One region of the Pseudoalteromonas sp. CR1 genome, then DNA from elsewhere that is predicted to be linked to it. Evidence: riboswitches for the same ligand, from Rfam matches in the RefSeq annotation. Region 1 holds a riboswitch; the other holds the start of a gene.
The links. Region 1 has a riboswitch for cobalamin ahead of KZZ04_RS07375 (ABC transporter ATP-binding protein). Riboswitches for the same ligand answer to the same signal wherever they lie in the genome.
Positions count from the first base shown of each region.

Region 1 (9,124 bases):
AAAAAGCGCCGTATTATTTATGGCGTTTTTTTATGTCTGTAAAAAACGGGCGAATAAACCCACCTCCCTCACATCTTTTATCTATAGAAAAATAACTCTCATCGGCTTAAATTTTTCGTAAACTGTATTTCACGTGTTCATATTTAAAAACAATACTTTACTGGTATAAACCTTCATTTAAGCATCACAATTTTGTAACATCTCTGTCACTTTTTTATTCTATTTTAGCTAGGCCTGTGGTATAGGTACTCTTGAGGTCAATAAAATCAATAGGAGAAGTTCATGGATAGCCTAAACGATATATTAGAGATACTAGAAGGTCCTGATGAAAAAAGAAAAACCTCTCAGAAGAACAAAAAAAGAAAATGGCGCGAAATAGAAGCAATAAAAGATAAACAACGTCTACGTAAAGAATTAGAGGAATTTGATTACTTTGCAGACACAATTGCAATTGATGAGCTAGATTTTTAATTTCTATACCCACCAATTACACAAAAGCCCTCATTTATGAGGGCTTTTTTAATGTTCAAACTTATTTAACTAAACCTGCCAATTTATGGGCTTTTTACCTTGCGCTAACAGTAGTTCGTTAGTTCGCGAAAAGTGCTTACAACCAAAAAAGCCTCGATGAGCCGACAGCGGCGACGGATGCGGACCACTCAAAATAGAGTGGCGAGTGCTATCTATGCCTTTTCCTTTTTTTTGCGCATGCGCTCCCCACAAAATAAACACAACCCCATCACAGTTCGCGTTAATATGAGCAATAACATTATCGGTAAATTGCTCCCAGCCTAAATGCTTATGCGAATGTGCTTGTCCTTGCTCTACCGTTAAAACAGTATTTAGTAAAAATACGCCTTGCTCCGCCCAGGTTTGCAAGTAACCATGTTCAGGTATAACAAAACCCTCAATATCTGTAGCCAGCTCTTTGTACATATTTTTAAGCGAGGGTGGTAATTTTTTTACCTCTGGCAGAACAGAAAAACATAACCCGTGAGCTTGCCCTTCACCGTGGTAAGGGTCTTGCCCTAAAATGACCACACGAATATCGTTTAGAGGCGTGACATTAAACGCATTAAATACGAGCGATTCAGGGGGATAAACAGCAACACCTTGCGCTCGGCGGTTTTCGACTGCGTTTAAGGTTTTCTGCATATAAGGTTGCTGTAACTCGTTGTGTATAAATGTATCCCAGTCGCTCATTACATACTCTTTATTTGTTTTCGTGACGCGTCTATTTTATCACACATATCCGCCAGTCCATCTAGCATACGCGGTGTAAAACGGTGAAGTAAATCGGCGTTAACGCGAATAAACTGATTATTTTTAACCGCAGGCACTTCTGGCCATGCCTTCCAATTAACATTTGGCTGCGGGGTATTAGACTTTTCGTCAGGAATAATAATCACCTGAGGCTTAGTAACAATGACATTTTCAATGCTGATTTGTAGGTACTGGGTCGTGCTATTAGCAAATACATTATTTACATGACAGGTACTTACTAATTGACCAATCCATGTGCTTTCACTGATGGTCATCATTGGCTCGGCCCATAACTGATAAAAACCAGATATAGGCAGCTTCCCTTGCTGGTTTTTTATAATAGCGGTTAACTTGTGCTTAAACACTTTGGCAACCTGTTGGCTTTGCTTTTCGTACCCTGTTAATTTACCAAGAGTGAGTAGTTCAGTTTGCACGCCTTCTATGCTTGTAGGGTTGCTTAAATGCACTTTGATACCCAAGCGCTCTATTTGTGCTATATCTTCCTGTTGATTTCCGCTTTTCCAGGCAATCACTAAATCAGGTTTTAAAGCTAATAATTTCTCAAGAGAAATGCCATAGTACCCGCCAATGCGAGCTATATTTTTTGCTTCATGTGGGTAATCAGCATAGTCAACGGTACCCACAATATCGCTACCTGCACCAATAGCAAATAGGTTTTCAACTATGTGTGGGGCAAGTGCAACTATACGTAGTTTTTTAGGCTCAGGCTCTGCGTTCGCCACTGCATTGCTCTGTAAACTAAACAGCATTAACCCTATAAAAAGCAATTTAATCACTAGTAATCAAACCCTTCTAGTGCTTTTACACCTGAATCGAATGCGTGTTTTACATTGCGCACTTCGCTCACTGTATCGGCAAGGTCAGTCAATGTTCTGTGCGCTGCGCGCCCTGTGATAATAACCGATTGCATAGCCGGGCGATTATTAAGTGCGCTCACTACTTCGTCTAAGTCGATGTAGCCATAAGTCACCATGTAAGTGAGTTCATCAAGTAGTACTAAGTTAATACTGCTGTCGGCAAGCATACGCTTTGCTTCTTGCCATGTTGCTTGCGCTGCTAAAGTATCAGCCTCTTTATTTTGTGTATCCCACGTAAAACCAGTATTCATTACAGCAAATTCAACACCTGCGCCTTGTAATAAATTACGCTCACCACATTCCCATGTCCCTTTTATAAATTGACACACAGCGGCTTTTTGACCATGGCCTACACAGCGTGCTACCACACCAAAACCAGAGGTCGATTTACCTTTCCCATTACCAGTAATGACTTGAAAAATACCTTTAACCTCTTGCGCAGCTTCAACACGGGCATCTACGTGTTCTTTTACTTTTTGCTGGCGCTGTTTATGCTTGTCGTTTGTCTGTTCAGTCATTATTGTGTCCTTTATAAATCGAGATAATTTGCGCTATATCTAAATGTGTTTCGCACATAGTTGCTAAACGCGCTAACTGCTGTTCGCGGTGTGTATCAATACTTATTGGGTCAAGCTGTAAAGTTGGTTTTACCCACTTGAAAATTTCCATAGTGGCGTTGGGCTCATCAAATAAACCGTGTAAATAAGTGCCCGCAATTGCGTTATCGTCACTTATAAAACCATCCGTTTTAAATCCATTTGGATGCTCATTAAAAGTTAAAAATGGCTTATTAAGCGCGGCCCCTTTGCTAATACCTGCATGTATTTCGTAGCCACTACACGGTGTTTGTAAATCATTTAACTGCATCGTCGCTGATAATTTAGAAAGTACTTTTTGCGCGCTCAGTGTGGTTTCAAAATCACATAAGGCCAACCCATTCACCCTTTTTAATGACGACTCAACCCCCTCTGGATCGTGGATAATATTACCCAGCATTTGCATGCCACCACAAATTCCAAGCACTTTACCCCCATAGCGTAAGTGGCGTTTTATTTGCCTATCCCACCCTTCATTTATTAAGAAAGTTAAATCGCCAAGTACGTTTTTACTGCCTGGTAAAATAATAAGATCAACATCAGGAATTACCTGCGTATGGCGTACATAATTAACATTAATATTTGGGTGTAAACGCAGTGCGTCAAAATCGGTATGGTTACTAATATGTGGCACTAATAATATTGCAATATTGATAGTTGCATGGGTGACGTTATTGCCTATTGCAACAGCGTCCTCCGCGTCGAGAGTCAAATCGTGGAGGTATGGCAGTACACCTAAAACAGGCTTATTTGTATAGTTCTCTAACCAATCAAGCCCTCCTTGCAGTAAACTTATATCTCCTCTAAAACGGTTAATTACAAACCCTTTTACACGTGCTTGCTCTGACTCGCTAAGTAATGCCAATGTCCCCACTAAATGAGCAAATACACCACCTTTATCTATATCGGCAATGATGATCACCGGGCAGTCTACTTTTTCAGCGTAGCCCATGTTAGCGATGTCGTTTTCACGCAAATTTATCTCAGCGGGGCTTCCCGCACCTTCCACCAATAACAACTCAAACCGTTTTGCTAAACGCTCGTGTGATGTAATGACGGCATCCATAGCGACTTTTTTATAATCGTGGTATTTACCCGCTTCCATGTTGCTAATCGCTTTACCATGAATAATAACTTGCGCGCCAGTGTCGCTATTGGGTTTAAGTAATATGGGATTAAAGTCAGTTTCGGGCTCAACTCTAGCAGCAATAGCTTGCAAAGCTTGTGCTCGGCCAATTTCGCCACCGTCGTTTGTCACTGCGCTATTAAGTGCCATATTTTGTGGCTTAAACGGTGCGACTTTTATACCTTGATTTGCAAATACTCGACAAAGCGCAGCCACTAGGGTGCTTTTTCCTGCATCAGAGGTCGTGCCTTGTATCATAAGCGTTTTCATGGCTATACCTTCGACTTTCTAAAAAAGAGTAAACTTAAGAAAAACGCACTCCCCACAGCGGCCGTGATCACCCCAACAGGTAGCTCTTGATTTTGTAGTAAAGAACGTGACAGTACATCGACCCATACCATAAATGTGCCTCCTGCTAAGCTTGTTATTAATAGCCCTGCGACGGTTCCCTGCGAGATAAAAAAGCGCACAATGTGTGGCACCATTAACCCAACAAAACCAATACCACCACACATTGCCACCAGCACAGCGGTTATTAATGAGCTTAAAATTAGCATCAGTAACCTAAATCGTTTCACTTTAACACCAAGAGTTATGGCACTTTCATCACCTAATAACATGGCATTAAGTTGGCGCCTAAAGCTAATCATTACGCAGGTACACAATGTAATCACTAAAAATGGTATCCATAGTGTTGCCCACTGCGCACGTGCAAAACTACCCAAGGTCCAAAATAAAATAGCGGCAACGGCTTGCGGCTCACTCCAATAAAGTAACAAACTAGTAAATGCACTAAATAAAAATGAGAGTGCAACACCAGCTAACAACATCGATTCAACCTGCCCACCTTGTTGCCTTGTGGCTATTAATATAAGCAAGCTCATTGCTAATAAACTACCTAGTAGCGCCGCCGCAGAAAGGGCAACGCCCGCGCTAATACCCACAAATGCCATAAGGATAACTACACCAAACGAAGCACCTGACGATATACCAAATAAATAGGGATCGGCTAATGGGTTACGTGTCACAGTTTGTAAAATTAGCCCCGCAATAGCTAAACCTGCACCGGCCAAAAACGCCAATAATGTGCGCGGCACTCTTAATTCAAAAATAATACGGCTGGTCAGTGACGAATCATTAAAATGCACAAGACTGTTAAATACATCGTTTATTGACGTATCTGTTGCGCCAAAGCTCAAAGCTAAAAACAGACTTACTGTAGCAATGACAATAAACATAAATAGCGCCGCAGAATGGCGAAATCGAGAGGCCAGCATGTTATTTATAACCATAAAAATAAGTAATATGAGGTGTGCTTTTGCCAAGCTGAGATTCTTGTGGGTGGCTATTTATCTGTGCGCATACACCAAATACATCATCAAGCATGTGCTCAGTGAGTACTTCTGCGGGCGAACCGGTATGCGTTATTTCTCCGTTTTTAATGACTACGAGCTCATCGCAAAGAGCCGCGGCTAAATTAAGATCATGAAATGAAGCAAACACCGTAACACCTAGAGACTTTGCCAATTCCATAACCTGTATTTGGTACTTAACATCAAGGTGGCTAGTGGGTTCATCCATTATTAACAGTTGAGGTTGCTGAACAATAGCACGTGCAATGAGTGCGCGTTGTTTTTCTCCTCCAGAGAGCGATTCAAAATTTTGATTGGTGTGCTGCTCAAGCCCTACCGTTTTTATAGCTTGAGTGATCTGTGTTTTTTCGCTTTGCGATGTAGAGCTAAATAACGATTTATGAGGAGTGAGGCCAAGCGCCACAACATCAAATAACGACAAGTTAAAATGCGATGGTGCTTCTTGCAAAACAACAGCAACGCACTTTGCATATTCGTCACTTTTGAGCTGCCAAATATCTCGGTTATTAAACTCTACAACCCCTTCGCTTGGCTTATTAAAACGATATAAACAACGCAGTAAACTCGATTTACCTGCACCATTGGGCCCTATTAAGCCAACAAATTTACCTGCGGGTATTTGCACATTAATATGTTTGAGAATAGATTTATTTGCTATTCCCCACGAGAGGTTTTGAACGCTTAATAATGGTGCTTTAGTTTGCAATACTCTGTCCTAGACACGAGTACCCACTTGTAATGCAACGACCAAAAAGGAGTACATTAAAATTAGCATGAGTAGGCCCGCTCATTAAAAATTGATTTGTATCTGACTTAAAGCAAAGTGCTAATTACAGTTGCGGGAACAGTTGAGGAATTGCACCTCATTCCAAATGAAGCTCTATTATGGGCGGGTAAGTAAATAATTTAAAGCAAAAAAAACCGCGCTAATAACAGCGCGGTTAAAAAGGGAGTGTTTTAACTAGGGCGTGTTGACCTTTGTGGATTTAAATTTGTTCAATCTAGGGGCGATTAAATCGCGGCGCGAGGTTTGTAACCTAGTGGGCTAAGTAAAAACCGAGCAACAAAGAGTTAATAGTCCCTAGAAAGAACCCAGAGGGCAGCGCATGTTTGGTATTTATGCTACGTTATCGCCTATTTATGGGGAATAACCACATTGCACAGGCTCTGCCTTGCCTAAAAACCAAACATACTGCTGGAAATTCAACCACCAAAGTTCAACACGTCCTGCCGTTAAAACTTATATTCCATACCTAAACCTAAGTAATCTTGGTCTACGTTGTTGTCCATATCAAAGCTTGAGTAAAAGCCAAATACTTTAATGTTTTTGTTAAGCTTGTGATCAACACCAACCGAAATAGCTGTTTTATCATCGCTATCGTCAAAGTCCATTGCCTGATACTGAACCTTAAATGTATTTTTACCCATGCTGTATGCCGCATTTAATAAGTAACCGTCACCTTCAGCTGAACCGTCTACTTTTTCTTGAGTTTGGTACATAGCACCTAGTTTAAAGTCTTCAACTTTACCCTGGATTGATGCGCGCACTACATCATAACCGTTTACTTCGCTGTCAGCTGCAATTGAGGCATAAATTGCACTCTTTTTAAGCGCTGAATCACCGTATGTTACAGCCATTGAATAACCGTTATCTGCATCTACATCATCTTCAGCAATAAAAGTAGCAAGTACTTTAAAGCCTTCGTATGAGTTTGACGCATAAGAAATTGAATCACCTAAACGGTTTTCACCTTTGAATACGTTTTTAATATCGCCTTCAAGGTCATTAAATAAATCGAGTTTACCTTGCGCTTGTTTAAACGCCGTGTCGTTACGACCCACTACTACCTGACCAAATGAGCCTTTAACACCAACGTATTGGTTACGCGCAGAAATATTATCGTCGTCGCCTTTTGAGTCTGCATCAGTTACATCAACTTGAAACTCAAACTTATAAACTGCTTCTAAGCCATCGGTAATTTTTTCAGAACCTTTAAGACCAAAGCGAGATGCGTTACTTTTAATTTCAGTAAACGACCCTTCACCGTCATCTGTAGACTGCACAGTTACATTTGCTTTACCGTAAACATCCACGTCTGCAAGTACATTAAAAGATAAACCACTTAGCAAAGCGACACATAAGCTCGATTTTACAAATTTCATGTTATTTCCTCGATAATCACAAAAGACTAATTTTTAAAACGACTGCAGTTTGTCACCACTAAATGACAGAAATATTACAAATGAAATATTTTTGACTTTTAAAGTTAATAAAACTGCATTATTTTTGAAATCAAAAGGACACGAACACTAATCAAGCAAATATGTACCCACTTAACCTCCAACGTTTAAGCGTTAAGCTCAATAGTAGGAAGTAAATTTATTAGTGTTTCTATTAGTTCCTTTTGCTCGTTATCTCTATGGTAGGCTACAAATATATCTCTTGACGTATTTTCTACGTTTTTTACATGAAATAATTCACCATTTTCTAAATGTTGCTCTACTAAAACATGAGGAATAAATGCACTGCCACCACATTGCAAAATTAAATCGAGTGCAATTCGGCCGGTGCTTGTTCTAAAGTAAGGAGGGGTTTTACCGGTAAACTGGCGTGCATGCCAAAGCGAAAATGTCGTCCCCCAGTCAACATACACGTACTGATTATCAAAAAAATTCTCGTTTGTTGCCGTGTCATACCCACTCACAGGAATAATAGGTAGTTCACAAATACGCTCAACAACTAACTCATCCACTTTTGGTGGATCGAATAAAATGGCCAAATCAAGCGTGCGCTCAAGCAATAATCGCGTACTTTCTTGTTGGGCTTTAACTTCAGCCACCAAAGACACTCCCGGCATAGCCGACACGATATTAGTAATACCAAACTGCAAAAAAGCATCCCAGATATTAGGGGTGCCCGCTAAGCTAATTTGTTTATGCATGTTGTCGGCAAGGGCCACATCTACCTTCGCGCGCTGCATACCGGTTATGATCATTTGCGCGTGAGGTAATAACCGCTCACCAGGCGCTGTTAATTGAATATTATTACGCTGGCGAATAAATAAATTAACGCCAAGTCCTTGCTCTAATTGGCGAATACGAAAGCTTACCGCCGACTGCGTTATATATAGGTTTTCTGCGGCTTTACCGAAATGACGCGTGCGCACTACTTCAACAAATGTTTTTAATAAATCGATATCCACTTTTTTATCCTCACGATAAAAATAACTTGTTTAAAAAATTGCCAAACTTGCATCATACTCCAACTAATTAATAGGGTATGAGGATATAGCTATGAGCATTAACATTTCATTACTACGCCAAGCATTTGTTAGCCAACGTCAATTTTATGATGATCAAAATTTTCCACGTGGTTTTAGCCGCAGCGGAAATTTCACCTTATTAGAAGCCAGTATACTAGAACAACATGGCATTGTTTTAAAAGGTTTATATAGTAAGACGATTGAACCACAAAATGAGCACCAAGAAAATTTTGTAGCCGTAGTAACTGGCTCACAAGAACCAACTAATCCGATTGAGCGAGCATGGCTAAAATACCTAAAGCTTACGACGTGTAAAACGAAGTTTCATACCTTGTTTGGGCGCTCTAAAATATCGAGCCCTGCGCCAATAAATCATGAAAGTTATTCAGAATCTGACAGCTTATAAACACGTAACCAATTTGCTTTTTGGCGCTTTTACGGTTACAACATGTATTAAGCAGCATTTTTGCATAATATGATTTAGGTGTTCCGTGAAGCGAAAGATATTAATAGTTGAAGATACACCTGCTATAGCGCTTGTGCAAAAACACATAGCGCTAAAGGTAGGCTACGAGGTAGATGTAGCAGAAACGTTAGCACAAACAAAAGTATTGATTAGTCAAAA
Region 1 covers NZ_JAHXRM010000006.1:59,398-68,521, forward strand. The annotation lists gene KZZ04_RS07345 (DUF3545 family protein) at 283-471, shown strand; gene ung (uracil-DNA glycosylase) at 541-1,203, opposite strand; gene KZZ04_RS07355 (cobalamin-binding protein) at 1,203-2,060, opposite strand; gene cobO (cob(I)yrinic acid a,c-diamide adenosyltransferase) at 2,060-2,659, opposite strand; gene KZZ04_RS07365 (cobyric acid synthase) at 2,652-4,133, opposite strand; gene KZZ04_RS07370 (iron ABC transporter permease) at 4,136-5,140, opposite strand; gene KZZ04_RS07375 (ABC transporter ATP-binding protein) at 5,142-5,942, opposite strand; cobalamin riboswitch at 6,018-6,157, opposite strand; gene KZZ04_RS07380 (porin) at 6,470-7,399, opposite strand; gene KZZ04_RS07385 (LysR family transcriptional regulator) at 7,585-8,439, opposite strand; gene KZZ04_RS07390 (DUF413 domain-containing protein) at 8,531-8,905, shown strand; gene KZZ04_RS07395 (diguanylate cyclase) at 8,991-9,124, shown strand, end outside.

Region 2 (9,124 bases), on a different contig from region 1:
TTTTTTGTCTTTATGTATTATGGTATTTCGACCACTTTTTAAAAAGGCTCTTTCTTGGCTCATTGTCTTTTCCTACAACCGCAGTTTAATCTTTAAGCTGCGACGCTATAAACTGATGTGGCTCGCGCTTCCATTTATTTAAATTAGCGCTAAAAGCCCAAATATCGGTGTCTAGTACACTGGCAGGTAGTAATAAATCATACCCCGTTAGCAACTTAAGGTGCTTGGTTCTGTTTGCAAACATAGCTATTAAACCATTATAGCTAATTCCGCGCGCAGATCGATGCTGTGTATCTTCTACTAACCATTCTGATGGGCAATTGCCATTTTTGCAATGATTTTGAACAACCTGCATAAAAAAATGTCGTTGTTCTATAAGTAATTTACCCGCAATTCTAGGGGTTATACTCATTAAAAACTCATCAATATCATTTAGTTTTAGCCCAACCGCGTTTAGCTCTAAATGCTTTAAGCCTTTTTCTACTTTTGGAACACCGCAAGAATGAAAGTTTTTATGAGATAGGCACCAACGGCCATATTTATGCCTATACTCTATAGCAGATTCGCTCAAAATTAAGCTGTAATAAGGTTCTTGAGTTTTTAAAAAACCCACAAAAATAGCCCCAAGGCAGGCACTGACTAAAAAAATTTCAACAATGCTAATAGTGCCTGATCTTAGTAAATTAAATGCCATAATAAAGACTAAACCAATAGCGCCCACAATGAGGATTTCAATTCCATTTCGTGAACCTTGCGCACGGTATTTAATGCGTTTTTTAGTGTGTTTATCCATACTGATAAAAAACCATATAAAATATAAACATAATAATAGCCCATAAAATTACTTTTCTGGCTGTCATGCAGGCCTTACAAGATGTTTTAAAATTCATATATTTATCGCTTTAATTAAACAAAAACCGGTACACACCTTTAATATTACTTACTTTTACGCCTAACGCACAAAATTATGAGACACATAACAGACTTTATCCGGTCTTATTTCGTACAATACTTATAATTAATTTTCAGGTATGAAAACGATGTACTCTAGACAATCAGGTAAAGCTCTTTTTCCATTCATTATTACACTACTTTTAATATTTAGTGTTTACTTATATTTACCCTCAAGCCATGGCGAACAGGCTAATTTCTCTAACTTGTCTACACAGGTTTCTGCACATACAGTAACTTCGCAAGAAAACGCTGTAATGATAGAAGCAATTGGTAGCGCACGCGCAAATCAAGCTATTTACATTAAAAGCGCACAAAACGACTATGTTACCGACATATTTTTTAAAGATGGTGATTTAGTGAGTAAGGGCCAAAAACTTGTGCAATTGCAAAGCAGACAAGAAGAGTTAGCCGTTGAAGAACTCAGCATTAATTTACAAGAAGAAAAGCGTCAGCTTAACCGCCTTACAGAACTTTCACGTACACAGTCTACAGCTAAATCGTTGCTCGAAGAGCAATTATCTGTCGTAGACGCGACCAAGTCACAATTAGAAAGTGCTAAAACAACGTTAAGCGAAATGACCATTCGTGCACCTTTTTCTGGCTTATTAGGAAAACGCGAAATATCTACAGGCGCTTATGTTAATAATGCAACCATACTCACCACCCTTGATGATATTAGTATTATAAAAGTAGACTTTAAAGTCCCTGAAAAATATTTAGCGCAACTGGCCATTGGCATGAAAGTATTAACGCAAAATGACGCTTACCCTGGCCAAACATTTACAGGCAAAGTCACTCATATTAGCTCACGTATTGACGCCGTTACACGCAGCATTGAAGTAACCGCTAGTTTTGCCAACAAATCTGGCTTATTACGTCCAGGCATGCTGCTAAATACCGCACTTGAGTTAAGTACAAGCCAAGCACTTATGGTGCCAGAAAAGGCCGTTATACCACTGCAAGATAAACACTACGTGTTTAAAATTACAGATGGCGTAGCAAATAAAATAGAAGTACACGTTGCAAGCAGAAATAACGGTTGGGTAGCTATTGATGAGGGCTTAACTGATGGCCAGCAAATTATTACTGAAGGGCTGATTAAAATTCGCTCGGGCAGTAAAGTTAGCGTTAAGGGGTAATACGTGAAAATTACCGACACTAGCGTTAAACGCCCCGTTTTTGCGATTGTAATTAACTTATTGCTACTAACCTTTGGTTTAGTGGCATTTAGCATGTTACCGCTTCGCGAATACCCCGATATAGAGACACCGATTGTAAATATTAGCACCACATATACCGGGGCATCAGCGGAGATAATCGAAACTAAAATAACCCAAGTTATCGAAAACCGAATATCCGGTATTGAAGGTATTAAAAGTATAAACTCATCAAGCCGTAATGGCCGCTCAAACATTACTATTGAGTTTAATATAAGTCGCGATATAGATGCGGCATCTAACGATGTACGTGAACGTGTTGCAAGAGCACTCGACAGTCTCCCAGAACAAGTACGTCCGCCTGAGGTATCTAAGTCAAACAGTGATGAAAGCCCTATTGCTTGGTTTGTACTAAATAGCGAAACCATGGACTCGTTGCAACTTTCTGATTATGCGCAGCGCTTTATAGTTGATCGCTTAGCAGTTGTAGATGGGGTATCTAATGTTCGAATTGGCGGAGAGCGCCAATACGCGATGAAAATTTGGCTCAACCGCCAAGCCATGGCTGCACGCGGAATTACCTCAAGCGATATAGAAAACACCCTGCGCACAGAAAATGTTGAACTACCCGCAGGTGAAATTGAATCAATTGATCGCGACTTTACCGTTCGCACAGCCCGAAGCTACAAAGATCAGCGCGACTTTAAAAATTTAGTTATTAAACGCGGAGAAGACGGCTATTTAGTTCGCCTTGGCGAAGTAGCCGACGTTCAACTAGAGGCCGCCGACGACGAAAGTTTATTCCGTGGTAACGGCCGCAACATGATTGGCTTGGGTATTGTAAAACAAGCCAAGGCAAATACTTTAAACGTGGTAGATAACGCACGGAGTGAGCTTGAAAAAATCAAACGTAACCTACCAGAAGGCACAACAATTCAAGACAGTTACGACTCGTCTGTATTCATTAAAGAGTCGATTAGCGAAGTATACAGTACGCTTGCCATTTCTATGGGGTTAGTTGTTTTAGTTATATTTTTGTTTTTAGGCAATATTCGTGCAACGCTTATTCCTGCGGTTACCGTACCCGTAGCCTTGGTAGGCAGCTTTATGTTTTTGCTCGCTATGGGGTATTCAATCAACTTATTAACCCTACTTGCGTTAGTACTTGCCATTGGCTTGGTTGTTGATGACGCCATAGTAATGCTTGAAAACATTCACCGCCGCATAGAGCTTGGCGAGCCACCATTACTTGCAGCGTACAGAGGCGCACGAGAAGTAGGTTTTGCAATTGTAGCAACAACATTGGTGCTTATTTCGGTGTTTGTTCCTTTAATATTTATGGATGGCCGAATAGGCGCGTTATTCACCGAATTTGCAATGGCTGTCAGCGCGGCGGTATTTTTCTCAAGTGTTACCGCGCTTACCCTTGCACCAGCATTGTGTTCAAAAGTTCTAAAAAGTGCCGACAAACCTAATAAATTTAGCCAATGGATGGACCGCCAGTTTACTAAATTAGAGCGCAGTTACCGTAATTCACTTTCAACCAATATGACAAAAAAGTGGGGCTTGTTAGTCAGCTTAGTATTAGCGGGTTTTGTGAGTTATTCATTATTACTGCAAGTACCTTCAGAGCTAACACCTAAAGAAGACCGCGGCACCTTTTTTATTATGATGAGCGGGCCTGAAGGGGCTAGCTACGAAAACAATGCTGCCAATATGGCAAAAATTGAAGAGCGCCTTATGCCTTACTCTGAGTCTGGCGAGCTAAGTCGCGTGCTTGTTCGTGTTCCAGGCTGGGGCGGTAGCGGCGGTGTTGCTATTGTTGGTATGGCTGATTGGGACAAACGCAAGCGCTCTACGTGGGAAGTGATGGATGAAATTAGCGGCAAAATGCGCGAAGTTACCGATGTACGTGCGTTTGCTATTATGCGCCGAGGCATTGGCGGCGGCGGTTCATCTCGCCCTATTGAATTTGTTCTGCAAGGTAATGATTATGCTCAACTTGCCGATTGGCGTGACCGCATTATTAAACGTGCTGAACAAAACCCGGGCCTTGTCAGAATCGATCACGATTACAAAGAAACATTCCCACAGTTTTTAGTCAGCATCGATAAAAATAAAGCAGCTGATTTAGGGGTGTCTGTGTCTGATGTTGGCCGTACACTCGAAACAATGCTGGGTCAGCGTCGTGTAACAACCTTTATAGATAGAGGTGAAGAATACGATGTGATTTTGAAAGGTACAAAAGAAGACTTTAACAACCCAACCGATATTTCAAACATATACCTTAAATCACGCAGCGGTGAGCTTGTTCCGCTAGACAGCCTAATAAGCTTAAAAGAAGAGGCTACAGCCTCGCGTTTAAACCGATACAACCGTATGCGTTCAATAACATTGAGCGCAAATTTAGCCGATGGTTACACACTTGAACAAGCACTTAACTTTTTAAATGAAGTAGCCGCGCAAGAAAACGACATTGATGGTGCCGTTGACTACAAAGGGGAATCTCAGCTTTATTACGAAGGCGCATCAGCAATGACCTACGTATTTGTTTTAGCGCTAACAGTCACCTTTTTGGTACTGGCTGCGCAATTTGAAAGCTTTATGCACCCATTTGTAATTATGCTTACAGTACCGCTTGGTTTAATGGGCGCGATGTTTGGCCTTTGGTCTACAGGACTTACGCTTAATATTTACAGCCAAATTGGTATTGTAATGCTCATAGGGTTAAGCGCTAAAAACGGGATACTCATTGTTGAATTTACCAACCAATTACGCGACAAAGGTGTTGAGTTTAGCGAAGCAATATTACAAGCGGCTACACAACGTTTACGTCCAATAATAATGACATCATTAACTACGGTTATGAGCTCAGTGCCATTGGTATTAGCATCAGGCCCTGGTGCTGAAAGCCGTATGGTAATTGGTGTTGTGGTATTCACCGGTGTTATTGTTTCAACGCTACTTACCTTATTTGTTGTGCCAGCAGCGTATTATGCGCTTGCTCGCAACACACAGTCACCTGAGTATTTACAACAAAAACTTAATAAACAAGCAGCCGCAAAACCGCTTGAAGAGATCTAAGCAAGCTAACGCGTCGTAACCTTGTTACGACGCTAGGCTTTATGTTTTGCGTGACCTTTGTTTAATATTAGGAATAATTATGAGTTCAACAACGCAAGTAGCAACCTTTGGCGGTGGCTGTTTTTGGTGTATTGACGCAGCATTTAGGCGTGTAAATGGCGTGTCGGATGTAAGCTCGGGTTATACCGGTGGCAATACTGACAATCCAACATACAAATCAGTATGCAGTGGTACAACGGGCCATGCCGAAGTAGTAAAAGTTGAATTTGATAGCACCATTGTAAGCTTTGAAACCTTGCTCGCTATGTTTTTTACTTTGCACGATGCTACGCAGTTAAATCGCCAAGGTAACGATATTGGCACACAATACCGCAGTGTTGTTTATTACCATAATGACGAACAACTTGCGCTTACTAATACTATGATTGAACAGTTACAAACTCATGTTAGTGAGCCAATTGTAACCGAAGTAAGCCCGGTAACAACTTACTATCCTGCTGAGCACTATCATCAAGATTACTACAACGAAAACCCGCAACAGGGCTATTGCAGTATGTTAATCGCGCCAAAATTACACAAGTTTGAAACCGTATTTAAAGAGTTTTTAGCTGAGTAAAAATACAAAAAAGCCCGGCAAAACCGGGCTTTCTGTTTAGATTATTTAAAACTGGTAATCTATACCAGCAAAAAAGCGGCGCTCTGGCGTGTTGTAGTAATACACCTGCCCTGTTGTAAAATCAGCGTTAGAATCGACTGCGTTGTACTCTTTATCAAATAAGTTTTCAATACGAAGTGATACCGTAACCTCATCGTTTACTTGGTAATTGCTCGCTAAATTCCAAAGCGTATAAGACCCTAATTGTGAAACAGCCCCTGCTCGCTCACCGCGATATTGCATTGCTAGGCTTGTATCAAATGCACCAAACTGTTTTGCAAGCTCCCAATTAAGCGTTCGCTTAGCAACGTTTCTAAGCGCTTCGCCAGTTTCTTTATCTTCTGCACTTAAGTAAGCAAAATTCACATTACTATCAAAGCCAAAAATTTGATTAATCAGGCTAAACTCTACACCTTCATATTGAGCCTCATTAATATTGGTGAGTGCAAAATTAGTATCGTAAGCAATTTTATCTTCAATTTCATTTCTAAAAATAGCGACATCAATACGTGCAGTTTCAAAGTCAATGTTTAAGCCAAGCTCGCGATTTACTGACGTTTCGGGTTGAAGGTTAGCATTGCCGTAAAGTGGAAAATATAAATCATTAAAAGTAGGCGCTTTAAAGCCCGTGCTTTGGCTTATTCTAAATGTAGCGTTTTCGGATAAGTGATAACCTGCCGCCGCGGTATACGTTGTTTCATTACCAAATTGCTCATCGTCATCTTGACGAACGGTTAAATTAGCAAGCAACTCATCCGCATCGTAATATGCGCCAACAAATACCGCTAATACATCGCGCTCTTGCACTTCAAACGTGGTGGAGCTTTGTGACACGTCATCGTTGTACCAATTAATACCACCACTAATGTTTAACGTGTCGTTTAAGCGATATTGGCCGTTGTAATCAATTTGTGAGCGCTTAGTAATAAAAGTACTTGTTGTTGGCCCTTGAGAAAAATCAACATAACGGTTGTCTGAATCATCCGTTGCAAATGCAATATCAATGCTGTGTGTTTGATTGTTATAGTCTTTATTCCAACCAGCCGAAAGCTGGTAATTTTTAAAATCACCTCGCTCAATCGTACTATCGGCAGGACTAAAGCGGCTGTCGTAATCAGCAAAGCCTTCACTGTATTGCCCTAGTAACTTAAAGTCGCCGTAGTGCGCATCGGTATAATTTACTTTAAAGCCAAGGTTTTTGTTTTCAAAGCCGTCTTCATCGGGGGCAACACCTTGCAGTACATCAAAGTTATCTGTTTTTTCAAACCCAGCATTAAAAGCCGTTGTCAGCTCACCTGTTTTTATAGAGCCAGCAAGCTGGTAGTCTTGATATGAATCAGACCCAAACGTAGCACTAACAGAAAGGTTATCTGACTCGCGCGTTATAATATTAATAACCCCCGCTAGCGCATCAGAGCCATACACTGCTGCACGTGAACCTTTTATTATTTCAATGCGCTCAATACTGTTTAATGGCACATTGCTTAATGCTTTTTGACCAAGCGTTGCCGAACCGGTGCGTACACCGTCTATTAAAATTAGCGTATCACCTGACCCCGTACCGCGCAGTGAAACACCGGCATTTTGACCAAAACCGCCGTTAGGGTTAACCTGAAAGCCAACTTGAGAGGTTAATAGCGTTGGTAAGTCGCGAACATTACTGGCTTCTATATCATCACGAGTTATAACATTTACGCTCGCTAATACATTAGTAATTGATTGTTCAAACTTATTAGCGGTTACCGTAATGGTTTCGATTGATTGCTCTGCAGCAGATACAGATAGTGACAGCGCAGCAGTAATTGCAACGCCAAGAGTTGTTTTATTTAACATGATGTTCCCCTTCTTTGCCCACCGCAAAGAACTAAGTAAGATTACATCAAGGCCGGTCTCCGGACTCAGTAAGTACATAGCTTTATGCATTACTTTACCGTTGCGGGGGCAGTGTTGGGATTGTAGTCATCATGAAAACGCACCAACTTCCCGATTATCTTATTAAAAAAATCAAACCATTGAAAAAATTAATAAGCACCTTGAAAATAGGCCGCTATTGTGAGGAGTTTAATAAAAAATGTCAATGGACGTCTATACAGCTAAAAAAGATTTAGCATATTTAAACGAATTTAAATAGCTCATAAAAAAGCCAAATAACTATCGCGGCTATTTGGCTTTTTACTTATAAAGCGCCCAAAAAGGCCTTTATAATTAATCGCGGAAGTTTTTAAACTGAAATGGCTGACCTAAATCGGCAGTACGCACCACTTGCATCGCAGCTTGTAAGTCATCACGCTTTTTACCCGTTACGCGCACTTCTTCGCCTTGAATAGCCGCTTGCACTTTTACTTTAGAATCTTTGATGGCTTTAACTATTTTTTTAGCCATATCTTTTTCAATACCTTGCTTAAGCGCAACGTTACGAAAAACATTTTTACCCGCACGGCTAATGTCTTGAAGCTCTAGGCTAGCTACATCCATACCACGCTTAGAAACTTTACCGGCTAAAATATCAAACAACTGCATAACCTGTGAATCAGCTTCAGCTTTAAGTTTAATTGTTTTGTCGTTTAGCTCAATAGATGCATCAACACCTCTAAAGTCAAAGCGAGTCTCAAGTTCACGGTTTGCGTTATCAACCGCATTTTGTGCTTCGTTCATTTCTACTTCAGATACAATATCAAATGAAGGCATTGGTTTTCTCCTAACTATTCAATCTTAATTTTTATGACGCAATTATAACGCTAAAACTATAAATCTTTACATTTTTCTGCATCTTGTTCAGGTGCGATACTCATTTAGTTTGATATACTCAAGTTTCTTTTTTAAGCGACTCTAGGATTTTACGTGACAAGGCGTGTTTACCAAGCAGTTTTTTTGCTCAGCATCGTGGCGTTTACTTTTTTATTTGCCAAAGAAATAAAAGGCGCAGCTAACCTATTTCCACACATTGATAAAGTAGCCCATTTTGGGATTTTTTTTGTGCTTGCCGTTATTATGGATAAAGCGTTTAAGCTTCCTTTATACGCACAAGTTTTATTATTAGCCGGTTACGGTGCATCAATTGAAATAATGCAAGATGCACTTCCCTATAGGCAAGCCTCTATTGGCGATTTTATAGCTGATTTTGCGGGTGCTGCTAGCTACTTTTTACTAAGAGTAATTTTTACTCCTCGCAAAAAGAATCCCTATGACTAACATTTTAATTATAGGTGATGGCGCTATAGGCCTATTAATGAGTCACTTTTTAAGTAAAGAAAATACGGTACATGTTTTAACA
Region 2 covers NZ_JAHXRM010000016.1:59,549-68,672, reverse strand. The annotation lists gene KZZ04_RS14295 (hypothetical protein) at 1-63, opposite strand, end outside; gene KZZ04_RS14290 (DUF2982 domain-containing protein) at 86-793, opposite strand; gene KZZ04_RS14285 (efflux RND transporter periplasmic adaptor subunit) at 1,041-2,093, shown strand; gene KZZ04_RS14280 (efflux RND transporter permease subunit) at 2,097-5,195, shown strand; gene msrA (peptide-methionine (S)-S-oxide reductase MsrA) at 5,275-5,811, shown strand; gene KZZ04_RS14270 (TonB-dependent receptor) at 5,857-7,683, opposite strand; cobalamin riboswitch at 7,716-7,879, opposite strand; gene KZZ04_RS14265 (YajQ family cyclic di-GMP-binding protein) at 8,056-8,538, opposite strand; gene KZZ04_RS14260 (VanZ family protein) at 8,692-9,042, shown strand; gene KZZ04_RS14255 (ketopantoate reductase family protein) at 9,035-9,124, shown strand, end outside.
Region 2: linked by a shared signal. The riboswitch ahead of KZZ04_RS14270 (TonB-dependent receptor) and the one ahead of KZZ04_RS07375 (ABC transporter ATP-binding protein) in region 1 are both predicted to bind cobalamin.